DNA from 4 places in the Priestia sp. SB1 genome. Region 3 is predicted to be linked to each of the others. Evidence: riboswitches for the same ligand, from Rfam matches in the RefSeq annotation. Region 3 holds a riboswitch; each other region holds the start of a gene.
What was found. Region 3 has a riboswitch for cobalamin ahead of metE (5-methyltetrahydropteroyltriglutamate--homocysteine S-methyltransferase). Riboswitches for the same ligand answer to the same signal wherever they lie in the genome.
Positions count from the first base shown of each region.

Region 1: another riboswitch for cobalamin. It lies ahead of nikA (nickel ABC transporter substrate-binding protein); the one in region 3 lies ahead of metE (5-methyltetrahydropteroyltriglutamate--homocysteine S-methyltransferase).
Region 2: another riboswitch for cobalamin. It lies ahead of WKH56_RS15380 ((2Fe-2S) ferredoxin domain-containing protein); the one in region 3 lies ahead of metE (5-methyltetrahydropteroyltriglutamate--homocysteine S-methyltransferase).
Region 4: another riboswitch for cobalamin. It lies ahead of WKH56_RS19430 (cobyric acid synthase); the one in region 3 lies ahead of metE (5-methyltetrahydropteroyltriglutamate--homocysteine S-methyltransferase).

Region 1 covers NZ_JBBJSS010000012.1:33,085-36,205, reverse strand. The annotation lists gene WKH56_RS31425 (GNAT family N-acetyltransferase) at 1-104, opposite strand, end outside; gene nikA (nickel ABC transporter substrate-binding protein) at 174-1,715, opposite strand; cobalamin riboswitch at 1,860-2,050, opposite strand; gene ftsZ (cell division protein FtsZ) at 2,053-3,057, opposite strand.
Region 2 covers NZ_JBBJSS010000004.1:55,335-58,455, reverse strand. The annotation lists gene cobJ (precorrin-3B C(17)-methyltransferase) at 1-840, opposite strand, end outside; gene WKH56_RS15380 ((2Fe-2S) ferredoxin domain-containing protein) at 854-1,234, opposite strand; cobalamin riboswitch at 1,335-1,514, opposite strand; cobalamin riboswitch at 1,633-1,811, opposite strand; gene WKH56_RS15375 (hypothetical protein) at 1,958-2,116, opposite strand; gene WKH56_RS15370 (hypothetical protein) at 2,284-2,439, opposite strand; gene WKH56_RS15365 (M42 family metallopeptidase) at 2,468-3,121, opposite strand, start outside.
Region 3 covers NZ_JBBJSS010000006.1:398,732-401,852, reverse strand. The annotation lists gene WKH56_RS23990 (metallophosphoesterase family protein) at 1-836, shown strand, start outside; gene WKH56_RS23985 (hypothetical protein) at 994-1,164, shown strand; gene WKH56_RS23980 (hypothetical protein) at 1,423-1,674, shown strand; SAM riboswitch class I at 1,755-1,865, shown strand; cobalamin riboswitch at 1,945-2,133, shown strand; gene metE (5-methyltetrahydropteroyltriglutamate--homocysteine S-methyltransferase) at 2,284-3,121, shown strand, end outside.
Region 4 covers NZ_JBBJSS010000005.1:240,212-243,332, reverse strand. The annotation lists gene WKH56_RS19435 (YdcF family protein) at 1-434, opposite strand, end outside; cobalamin riboswitch at 582-761, shown strand; gene WKH56_RS19430 (cobyric acid synthase) at 854-2,380, shown strand; gene WKH56_RS19425 (FecCD family ABC transporter permease) at 2,586-3,121, shown strand, end outside.

The sequences.
Region 1 (3,121 bases), on a different contig from region 3:
TCCAGCATAGGAAATAGCTCATTCCGCATATTCATGACAAACTGAATCACTTCAGCATCCTTTTCTTTTACTTCTTTAATTTGATACATTTGTACTTCTTGCACGTTTACTGTCACATCCTTTTAGCGATCATTGTATACTTTTTCTTTTCTCTGCTTATGCTGCAATGTTAACTACGGCGTTACGTCTAAATGCTGAGTCAGCATATAATACTCGCTTGGATTTGTTGTCCAGTTTTTCACTTTTTGATTATAAGCAACAACAATGTTTGGATGTACAATCGATGACGTCAGCATTTTTCTATTAATCAAAGCGGTTGCTTGTTTGGCTAACTGATCTCGTTTTGCGTCATCTACTGTTGAATTTAACTGTTCTATCATTTTTGTTAGCGTATCATCATTAATCCGGCTGGCATTTAAACCACCGCCGGGCAAATAGTTCGTACTTAAATAATAGCTGGCATCTCCTCTAGGTGCTGTGATAAGGCTGTACAATGCTAAATCCCAATCATCTTTTGCCATTACATATTCATCGCTATCTTCAACTAGGTGAATCTTAATAGTAATTCCTAACTCTTTGGCATTAGACTGTAGAAGCTGAGCAATTAAAGGCAGTTCTGGCAAAGAACTGTATGTGACAAGAGAGAGCGATAGTGGCTTTCCATTTTTGATTGCTTTGTCATTTTTGATTTGATAGCCTGCTTTCTCTAAATATTTTTTAGCAGATGTCATACCTCTTTGCTCATTAGCAGTACTATCAGCAAAAGGAAATTGGGGTAAAAATGGACCTCGAGCCGCTGCCGCTTGATTGTTCATGATGCTGCTAACAATTTCTTTTCGGTTCAATAAGGTATCGATAGCTTTTCTTACATTTTCGTCTTTTAATGCGTCATTGGTTTGATTGTAAAGCAATAAATGGGTGCGCACACTAGGTACTCCACTTACTTTAAAAGACGGATCTGTTTGTAAAGTGCCCAAGCTTTCTAAAGGCGGGCGATAAATAATATCGGCTGTTCCAGATTGAAGAGCAGCAACTCGCGCATTAGCATCTTCGTTAAATCCAAAGATCGCACTTTTCAATTTCACTTTTCCACCCCAATAATTTTCATATCTTTCTAATTTTACTTGATTTCCTTGATCAAAAGACAAGACGCGAAATGGACCCGTACCAATGGGCTTCTTAGCTATATTAGAAGCATCAACATCTATAATAGCTGTATTTGGATGCACTAATTCAGAAGGAAATTTAGGCATTGGTTCTTTTAATGTAATTGTCAGCGCATGACTGTTCGCTTTCATTTCTTTAATATTTAAAGCGTTTTTCATCGCATAACTTTGGTCTATCGTTCTTTGAAGAGAAGACTTAACGGCATTTGCATCCAGCGCTTTTCCGTTTTGAAACATGATGTTCTTTCTTATCATAAATGTCCATGTAAGGCCGTTATCTTTCGTTTCCCACTTTTCAGCAAGCCAAGGCTTTATTTTTAAATCGTCGTTGATTTTAACAAGCGTCTCCCCTACTCCCCCACGAACTGCTGTATAATTATCGTCCGTATGAGGATCAAGCGTTGCAGATGTAAAATTAAATAAAAACGTCACACTTTTATCCGTTTTCTTTCTTTCTTTTATACTTACGCTCTCTTCATTAGGAGCGCAAGCAGTGAGGCAAAGTAACACGAGAAATATCATAGATACAAGTTTTTTATTATTTATCATTCATTTTTCCACCTTCTATTTTAATACACAAAAAAAAGCACTTCTAAAAAGAAGTGCTTGCCTTCACAACAAATTCAGATAAACGTATCCCTTGTTTATCGTATTTTTGATTCTGCCAAAACACCTCCCTATCCTCGTAGGTTATTGTGTGCTGCGATTTATGGCAGGTCTCCTGGCTTCAAGTCATTGCCTTATACCGCCTTCCCGTCTCTAAATAGACAGTGGCTTTTTGACATAAGGCTCCTTGTTACAGTGGCGGGACCGCTCCGGATTTTCACCGGATTCCCTTTTAAGGCAATTGAAAAACAATTGCCACCATAAAAGCTGGTTATTTAATTTAGTAGCGTGCTCTTGAAACTCTAGAAGTGGAAGCTGATGGTGAAATATCTTCATCATCAAATCCAGTGGCAATAACGGTTACCATCATTTCGTCCTTTAAATCTTCATTAATCACAGATCCAAAAATCATATTTAAGTCCTGATCAGAAGCGGACGTGACAATATCTGCTGCTTCCTGTACTTCGTAAAGACTCAGGCTGCTGCCGCTCGTAATGTTCAGCAGCACGCCTCTTGCTCCATCAATCGATGCATCTAGCAGCGGACTAGAAATCGCTTTTTTCGCTGCTTCAATTGCTCGATCTGATCCCGAAGCTCGTCCGATACCCATAAGCGCAAATCCTTGATTAGACATAATTGTTTTTACATCAGCAAAGTCAAGGTTAATCAGCCCCGGAACAGCGATTAAATCTGAAATACCTTGAATACCTTGGCGAAGAACATTATCTGCTTCACGGAATGCTTCAAGCATAGGTGTCTTTTTATCAACGATTTCAAGCAAGCGGTCGTTTGGAATGACAATAAGGGTATCTACCGATTCATTCATCGCAGTAATACCGCCTACTGCTTGCTTGGTACGTTTATTTCCTTCAAACTTGAAAGGGCGAGTAACTACTCCAATTGTTAAAGCATTTAGTTCACGGGCAATTTGGGCAATAACCGGAGCTGCTCCAGTACCAGTGCCTCCCCCCATGCCAGCTGTTACGAATACCATATCTGCGCCTTGCAGTACTTCTTGAATTTGCTCTCTGCTTTCTTCTGCAGCTTCTCTTCCTACTTCTGGATTAGCTCCTGCACCTAATCCTCGCGTTAATGCCGCACCAATCTGCATTTTCACATCTGCTTTAGATAAATTAAGCGCCTGAGCATCCGTATTAACGGCGATAAATTCTACCCCTTGTACACCATGTTCAATCATACGGTTAACGGTGTTATTTCCTCCACCGCCGACTCCAATTACTTTAATTCGCACTAATGGCGATACATCTGCATCAAATCCAAACATTCTAAGTTCCTCCTCAATGATCAAAATTACTTTCTCTTATTATCCGAAAAAACACGTGAAGAAC
Region 2 (3,121 bases), on a different contig from region 3:
TACAGTCTCCTCTTGATCAAGAGCCCATGGTTCTGCTTCTTTTCGAAGTCGCTGATGCGGTCTTAGCGGCTGCTCTGTTTGGTTGAGGGTATATTTCCGCTGATACCCGCGCGGTGTAATCATTAAGTCATCGTAAAAGAACGTAGATGAATTTCCGACAACAACGGTAGTCAGCATGCCTATTTCATGATTTAACATGTCTTTTAAATTGGTCATTACCACTTCTTCACGGTCACGATAAGCGCTTTTCACAAGACCAACAGGCGTATCGGGGGAACGGTATTTTAATAAAATCCTTTGCGCTTCCACAATTTGTCTTGTGCGTCTTCCGCTTTTCGGATTATAAAAAGCTACTACAAAATCTGCTTGTGCAGCTGCTTCGATTCGTTTTTCGATTAACTCCCAAGGCGTAAGGTGGTCACTTAAACTAATCGTACAGGCATCATGCATCACGGGCGCCCCAAGGAGGGATGCGCATGAATTAATAGCCGAAATGCCAGGAATCACTTCCAGCTCTACGCCCGTTTCTTTTTTCCATCCTTTTTCAATCAACACTTCATACACAAGGCCGGCCATTCCGTATACTCCTGCATCTCCGCTTGAAATGACCGCCACGGTTTTTCCCGCTTCAGCTTGCTTTACGGCTTCTTGTGCACGGCTTACTTCTTCGGTCATTCCTGTACTAATAATTTGCTGATTCGTTAATAGTCCTTGAATTAATTCCACATAGGTTTTATAACCAATGATCATATCACTTTCTTGAATGGCTTCTCTTGCTCGCTGTGTAATATGTTCAAAGCTTCCTGGACCGAATCCAATAACTAACAGTTTACCTTTCATGCTAGCTCCTCCTTTATGCGTTACTTTTTACTTTGTCAATTCCTTCTATGGAGTCACTCTTTTCCGGAGAAACAAAACCGTTTTGATCATATTCATAAATAAGTGATTCCTTTATACTGCAGCCTCCTGCTAAATGTTCTTCAACAATTCGATGAGCTACGTTTTCAGTGACCTGCTTGTACCAATCTCCTGAAGGGTACACGATAGCTACAGGAGCATCTTTGCATCTTCCGTTACAGCGCGTACGGGTTGTGTGAACCGCTTCATCTAGATTCAGTTCAGTCACTTTATTTCGAATAGCTTGCGTGGCTTCTTCTCCACCTTTTCTCATACAGCTGCTTCCATTACAAATCAATACGTGATGCTTTGTTGCATTCAAGTTCCAAGTCGTCACACTCATTCGCTCCTTTACTAAAAAAACGCCTCTATCAATGATAGAGGCGCAGAAAATTCAAACTAAGTTTTTGCACTTCCACCTATATCCCGTAGGGTAAGCTTCGCATTAGAAAAAGGCTGGTTTCCTGACTTCGATTCATTACTTGATTGCGCCTTCCCGAATACAGTGGCATATGCAATCAGCTCCTCTTCACAGTGGCGGGTACCGCGCTGGCTTCACACCAGACTTCCCATTTAACGCAATGTGAACATTGCGCACCTTTTTTGCACGATATGTAGTTTTGTGCTACGAGAAAAACCCGCTTCGCTAATATGCGAGCGGGTAAAACGTCAGAATAAAAGTGTACACAAATGCCACTTTAAGCCAACGTTTCCCTTCCCGCTCCCCGGAGAAATAGAAACTTCACAATAAAGACAGGTCTCCTGACTTGTGTATCATTCTACTTGAGAACCTTCCCGTGATTTTTCCACAGTGGTTATACTCGTTCGTCCACACTTACAGTTGCGGGGGCAGTACTGGTCTTTCACCAGTTTCCCTATTAAGCCTTCTTGGCATCTTTACTGTTGCTGTTTGATATATATGAACCTTTTAAACTATCAGAATAATAGAAGTAACTACCATATCATAGCGTACATTTTTTTTTATTTCAACTCTATTCTTTTCGTAAGATACAAGAAGCTATAAAAAAACAAGAGCATAAAGTCAGCTCTTGTTTTTTCATTATATAGCTACTAATGTTAAATGAGGATCATTATAATACACGACTTCTGAAAGAACTTTACAGCCATTTGTTTTGGCAAAAGCTTCTCTCGCCTGCGTTTCAGTTTCAAATTCAAACATTTTCATTTCTTTTCCAGCATATACCGTCAGTACCCACATGAAAAGATTCGCCTCCGATTATTGTAGTGATCGCTATATCCACATTATGACGAAACCATATCCTTTTGAAAACCCATTCTACAAAACTTGTCACAAGAAACTTTTAAAAATTTAAAAACATTTTAACTTCTGTAAATGAACAAAATGTACAAAAGGTTTAAGCCGTATTATACCTCTTTAAAAAAGGTGCTTTTTTTACCAACTGTTGCTTCACCAGTAAAAAATATATAGTATTTATTAAAAAAAGAATCCGGACAGCCGGCTTCTTTTTTAGGAAAGGAAAGTACAGACATCATAGTCCCTTCCTGCTCTTTGTTTTGCATAAAAATACACTAATTAAATATTCCTTTCTTAAAGCAGAACCATGTTCGATTGGATATAGTGGTAAAGAAGCTTGTACGTATGGTTTAATGAATCTTGATGCGTTCTCTCAAACGCATGAGAAGAATCAATTCCTGGACCAATTAAGCCGTGTACGATGTCATGCCCGGCACGAATAGCAGCAGAAGCATCTGATCCGTAAAACGGATAAATATCTAATTTGTACTGAATATCGTGCTCCTTGGCTAGCTCCACCAAATGCTTTCTCAAACCGTAATGATATGGGCCGCTTGAATCTTTTACACAAATAGACACGGTGTATTCATCAGTAGATTGTCCATCTCCCATGGCACCCATATCAACCGCTAAGTATTCTACCGTTTGAGGCGTAATATTCGAATTTCCTCCGTATCCAATTTCTTCATTATTTGAAATAAGAAAGTGCGTAGTGTATGGCAGTTCGATCTGCTCTTCTTGAATTGTTTTCATGAGCTGAAGCAATAAAGCTACGCTTGCTTTATCATCGAGATGACGAGATTTAATAAAACCGCTTTTTGTTATTTCTACACGAGGATCAAACGAAACAAAGTCGCCGACTTCAATTCCAAGACTGCGAACATCTTCTGCGCTATGTACTTTTTCATCCAATCGAATTTCTATATTATCTTGATTTCGCTCAGCTTT
Region 3 (3,121 bases):
AGCAAAGAATTAAACAATTAAATCCGAGAGATCCATTCAACTTTGTTTTTATGGGCGACAGCAGAGGTGACGGACCAAACGATAATTGTTACACGATGAGCGGTGAATTTGAGCTTGTGTTAAAAAAGGCGGTGGAATTGAATCCGCTGTTTATTATTCATGGGGGAGACACCGTGTATACAGGAGAAAAGAGGTATTTGGAGCACTTTGTTAAGGTTGTCGAAAAAATAGCACCAAACATTCCCGTGTTTGTATGCGTAGGGAATCATGATGAATTAAACCTTGAAGAAAGCAACCTCGAAAACTTCAGAGCCACTATCGGAAAAGTGCACTGGGTCATTGATATTCCTGTCTTTAACTTCCGGTGCATCGCATTAAATAATATCATCAGTCCCAAGAATAAAATATATGGATTTACAGATAGAGAGCTGAATTATTTAGAGCAGCAGCTAGAGGATGCTCCTCGTAATACCGTTGTAGCCATGCATGCGCAGCCAAATATTGGCCGGTGGTCAGACCTGGGAGGTTTTCCTGTAACGACTCCTCAAAGTCAAGAATTTTTTGATTTAATTCAAGAACATCGCGTGAAAAAAGTGTTAGTTAGCCACGTGCATGCGTATGACGAGCAGTTTATTAGAAAAAACAGAAACGGGTCGTTTACGCTTGGAAGAGGCACTGATTTTGTATTATCAGGAGGCGCGGGTGCTCCCCTTGATTTTGAACCGCCTTTAATTTTAAATAATTATAATTTTACGGAGTTTTTTGTTAGCCGGTACGACATTTTAGGACCTCTTCTTTGGAAGGATTTTGGACGACCTCGAAGAAGTTGTTTGTAAAAACAAGAAAGTAGAAAGCTAGGTTCAAAAAAAAGAGGCTGGGAAAAAAGGGTTTTAGGCGAAATGAAAAATGAACCACTAATCAAGCATCTTGATTAGTGGTTCATTTTTTTATTAGGGTAAACGTAGATTTCATGTGTATAGGTCTTTCTAGTAGGTGATTGGAGGACAAGACGAAGACTCCTGCGGGAAAAGCGGAACAGGTGAGACCCCACAGGAGCTTATGCGACGAGGAGGCTCAGCGACCGCCCGCGGAAAGCGAAGTCTTATACGGAAATCAACTGCGGTGTCACAAGCGATTCAGCTCATGAATCCCATTTGCCTTTAGATTGGATTCACTTCGTTATGTCTCAACCTCTTTTGGAAAACCGTACGAAACCTTGTAGCAGAAGGCTAAGCCAAGCGTTATAATAGATAGTGAATGATGATATATTCTCTATATTTGTCATATATTTGTATTACATATGTAATTGAAGAAAAACATTCACTTGATATACTGTTTAATGACTTAACTTTATCTTAACATTCACAGTGAAATGCCTGTTTATAGAAACTTAGAACATACACAGCAAATGGAGGAGCTATCATGGCAAACGAAAAGATGCAAGAAGGACTCAATCGTTTTATTAAGGAAGATTTAAATGACCTTTTAGGTAGACTGTTCCCCCTAATGGACCGAGAATGTGCGGAAGAAAAGAGAATGCTTATCGAAACGGCGGTAGAGTACATTTATTCTTCAGGGTATCATCAAGGAGCAAAAGACTTGATCGAAACACATCGAAAAGATGATTACAAATTATTAAGGCAAAAATTAGCGTCAACGCCTCCTGAAAACTAATTTTTTTGAAATTTCTTTTGACAACATAAATGTAAGGTGTTAAGATGACTTTACATTCAAAATATTATAAACAATTAAAACTCTTATTGAGAGAGGCGGAGGGACTGGCCCTGTGAAGCCCGGCAACCATTTAACAATCTTGTTAAAAAGGTGCTACATCCTGCAAAGCGTACAGCTTTGAAAAATAAGAGAGGATTTCATAGATACTATGCCTCTCTATTCATAATAGAGAGGCTTTTTATTTTATGTAAAGGTGTTTTGAATGAACAATTTCATAGAAATGCATCAGGTGCTGTGTAACGAATGTACGCAGCTTAAAAGGGAAGACCGGTGAAAAGCCGGCGCGGTCCCGCCACTGTAATGGGGAGCAACTTATTAACCACTGTTTCATGTTGAAATGGGAAGGGATAGGAAGCGATGAACCTAAGTCAGGAGACCTGCCTGTTGTATGCACTTAAGCTCTACGGGATATAGAGAGGAGTGAGGAATACGTGTTGAGAAAAACAGGCTATCTCAACTTTAGTTAAGTATGCGTATCATCTCTCTTTTCATTTCGAAAAGGGAGATTTTTTAGTTTAGCGATAAAAAAATATACAGGGAGTGGAAAAAATGAGCAGTGTAAAAAGTTCAAATGTAGGTTATCCAAGAATTGGTGAAAAACGAGAATGGAAAAAAGCGCTTGAGCAGTTTTGGGCAGGAAAGCTAGAGAAAGATATCTTTCTTCAGGAAATTGAAGCTCTTCGTCTAGGACATCTGAAAAAACAGCGTGACGCAGGAATTGAATTAATTCCAGTCGGCGATTTTAGCTTATACGATCACGTGTTAGATACAGCCGCTATGTTTGGTTTGGTGCCAAAGCGCTTTGAATATAACGGAGGCCCGGTATCGCTTGAAACGTATTTTGACATCGCGCGAGGAACAAAAGGTGCGGTAGCTTCTACGATGACAAAATGGTTTAACACAAATTATCACTACATCGTACCCGAGCTTGAGGAATGTACGCCGGCACTTGTAGAAAATCGCCCGCTTCAATTTTACAAAGAAGCAAAACAAAAGCTGAATATCAAAGGCAAACCCGTTATTTTAGGTCCAGTAACATTTGTGAAGCTGTCAAAAGGATATAAAAAAAGTGAGTTTAAAAAAGTAGTTGAACAATTTGTTCCTCTGTATGCGACTATTTTAGCTGAGCTTCAGGCAGAAGGAGTAGAGTGGGTACAAATAGATGAGCCGGTTTTAGCTACAACGCTATCAAAAGAAGACCTGGCGCTCTATAAAGAAGTCTATGAAGCTTTGAAAAAAGCGGCACCGAATGTAAAAGTCATTTTGCAGACGTATTTTGACAGCGTAGATTACTATAAAGAAGTAGTTGCTCTTCCTGTTCACGGAATTGGATTGGATTTTGTACATGACCGAGGCGAAAATCTCACGGCGCTTAATAAATATGGTT
Region 4 (3,121 bases), on a different contig from region 3:
GCGCGAAATAAATGAAAATCACTGCTAACAAGCACGACTTTTTTGTGTTGAATATCAACTTTCTTTTTAGTGAAAGTGAAATTCTCAAAAGTAGAAGTTGACTGATCCTCTTTTATCATTCGATTCTTTTTAATTCCTTCTTTTCGTAGAAAACGATAGGCTGCTTCTGCTTCAGAAATTTCTTCATCGGATCCTTTTCCACCCGTTACGATAACTTTTGTTTGTTTATGAGTCTTTAAATAAGATAAAGCCGTTTTTGCTCGTTCTTTTAAACTAGGAGACATTTGATCTCCGTCTACTTTGGAACCTAAAATGAGCACATAATCTGCTTTTTGCGGAACAGGCTGATGAGCGGTTTGATACATACAAAAAGACATGATTGCTATGTAAAGAACAAGCAAACTAATAAAGATATAAATGATTTTTTTCTTCAACTACGAGCACCTTCCTAGCTATTTCATAAGATGTTTGGAAAATAATTGTTATTATAGCATACGAGACCCAAATAAGTATAAACACAGTAATATATAATAATAGAAGAAAATCGTTATTGTGAATGGTTATAAAATTCGTTACAATAAAGAATAAATGATTTTAAAAGTGCCTCTAAGGAGGATAATAGGGAAATCGGTGTAAATCCGGTGCAGCCCCCGCTACTGTAAATGTGGATGAACCTGCAAAGACCCACTAGTCAAACTAGGAAGGATGCAGAAGTAAAATGAAGCATAAGCCAGGAGACCTGCTTTTAAAAACCCCTTATTTTTCGGTGGGAGAAATAAGTCAAGACAATGTGTTAATGAGCGCATGACCAAACCTTGACTTTTACAGTTAAGGTTTTTTTATGTGATAGGGAGTGGAAAAAGTGAAAAAAGGAAAACCTCTTATGATTCAAGGAACGCACTCAGACGCTGGAAAAAGCATGATTGCTACAGCGTTTTGCCGTATTTTTAAAGAAGACGGCTATCAAACTGCACCGTTTAAATCGCAAAATATGGCGCTTAATTCATACATTACAATGGATGGAAAAGAAATTGGAAGAGCGCAAGGAATTCAAGCTGAAGCGGCTGGAGTAGAAGCAACAACCAATATGAATCCTATTTTAATTAAACCAACTCGTGATCATGAATCTCAAATTGTCGTTCATGGAAAGCCGCTTCGTAATATGTTTGCTTTTCAGTATCGGCAAGAATTTTTTAATGAAGGTTTGAACGTTATCACGGAGTCTTATAAAGAGCTTGCCAATCATTATGATCGAATTGTGATTGAAGGTGCTGGAAGTCCTGCTGAAGTGAATTTGAACGATCGGGAACTGGTAAATATGCGCGTAGCAAAGATAGCCCAAGCCCCTGTTGTGTTAGTAGGAGACATTGATAAAGGAGGGGTTTTTGCGAGTCTGGTGGGTACTCTTCAATTGCTTCCAGATGAACATAAACCTAGAGTAATTGGAGTGTTAATCAATAAATTCCGAGGAGACTTAGAGCTTTTAAAACCGGGATTGAAGTGGTTTGAAGAATACACGGGAGTTCCGGTACTAGGAGTGATTCCTTATATGCACGACGTGGAAATTGACGCTGAAGATTCGCTATCACTCAGAAATTACTCAACGCTTGTGAATCCGTTAAAAGAAATCGATATTGCGGTTATCTCGTATCCTCGCATCTCAAATTTTACAGACATTGATCCTCTAAGCTTAGAAGAAGACTGTCATGTGAGACTTGTAACCAAGCCATCACAACTAGGTACGCCTGATTTAATTGTTTTACCAGGAAGCAAAAATACGATTGAAGATGCGCAGTTTTTACAAGAAAGCGGCCTGGCTCTAGCCATTAATCAAGTCTTGAACGCAACGAACGCTCACGTTATTGGCATCTGCGGGGGATATCAAATGTTAGGCGAGACAATTACGGACCCCGATGCAGTAGAGTCCCGGATTGAATCTATTAAAGGGCTGGGTTTGCTTCCAGTGGAAACCGTTATGACAACCAGCAAAAAAACAGAAAGAGTTTCTGGATATGTTCAGTTAGAGAGTGAGAAGGTTTCGATTGAAGGCTATGAAATTCATATGGGAAAGACGGTTTCTAAAAGCATAACGGAAGCCTTTGCGGTGGTAGATGATCAAAAAGAAGGAACGGTTAAAGACAACATCATTGGCACGTATGTTCATGATGTGTTTCATAACGATGCTTTGCGCAGAGCTTTGCTTAATCAAATTCGTAAACATAAAAAATTGCCGCCTATTACGGATACATTCAACAGTCGCCTGCAAAAAGAGGAGTCTTTTTCAAAAGCAGCAGCATATGTGAGAGAAGCTGTAGATATGGAAAAGCTGTATCATTTAATAGACAACTATAAAAGCCCGGAGCAAGCACAAAAAGTGTAGCTTGTAGAGGTTTTCGCTTGTTTTTTCACCGAGAACTTTAGTACGCTATTCTACGTTGCCTAGTTCAACAGTCTAGCACTCGTAACAAATAAAAGATGATTGTTTCCAATACTATGTAGGATGGAAACATGGTTTATGGACAGGAAAATGAATGGTTAATGTAATGTAAAACATCACGCCTCGTTTCCTAGAGGAGCTGAAAGTATTGATTTTTAAACGTATTTTTTTAAACAAAGCATCTATTTTATACATAGTCAGTTTATTTATTGTATGTACTTCGGTGATTATGGGAGTATTTATTGGTACAGTTTCGTTAACCGTAGGAGATACAATCAAAATTATTATTGGCCACCTTACCGGACTATCCTTATATCACGGTCCGGAAAACATGGATTTAATCATTTGGCAAATTCGTTTTCCAAGAGTACTGGTGGCATTTTTAGTAGGAGCTTCGCTTTCAATAGCAGGAGCTGCCTTTCAAGGGCTATTAAGAAACTCTCTTGCAGATCCTTACACGATCGGAGTTTCCTCAGGTGCAACCCTTGGCTCTGTCATGGCAATTTATTTTCACTGGAGTATTTTTGGTTTGTCTATCTTCACGCTGCCTGTAGTCGGCATCGTATCTGGTTTTATTACTCTTCTTTTAGTTTTTGGTATTACGAAACTCGCAAGCGGCAATTTGGCCAATGAAACTATCATCTTAGCGGGGATTATTTTATCATCCTTTATGAGCGCGCTTAT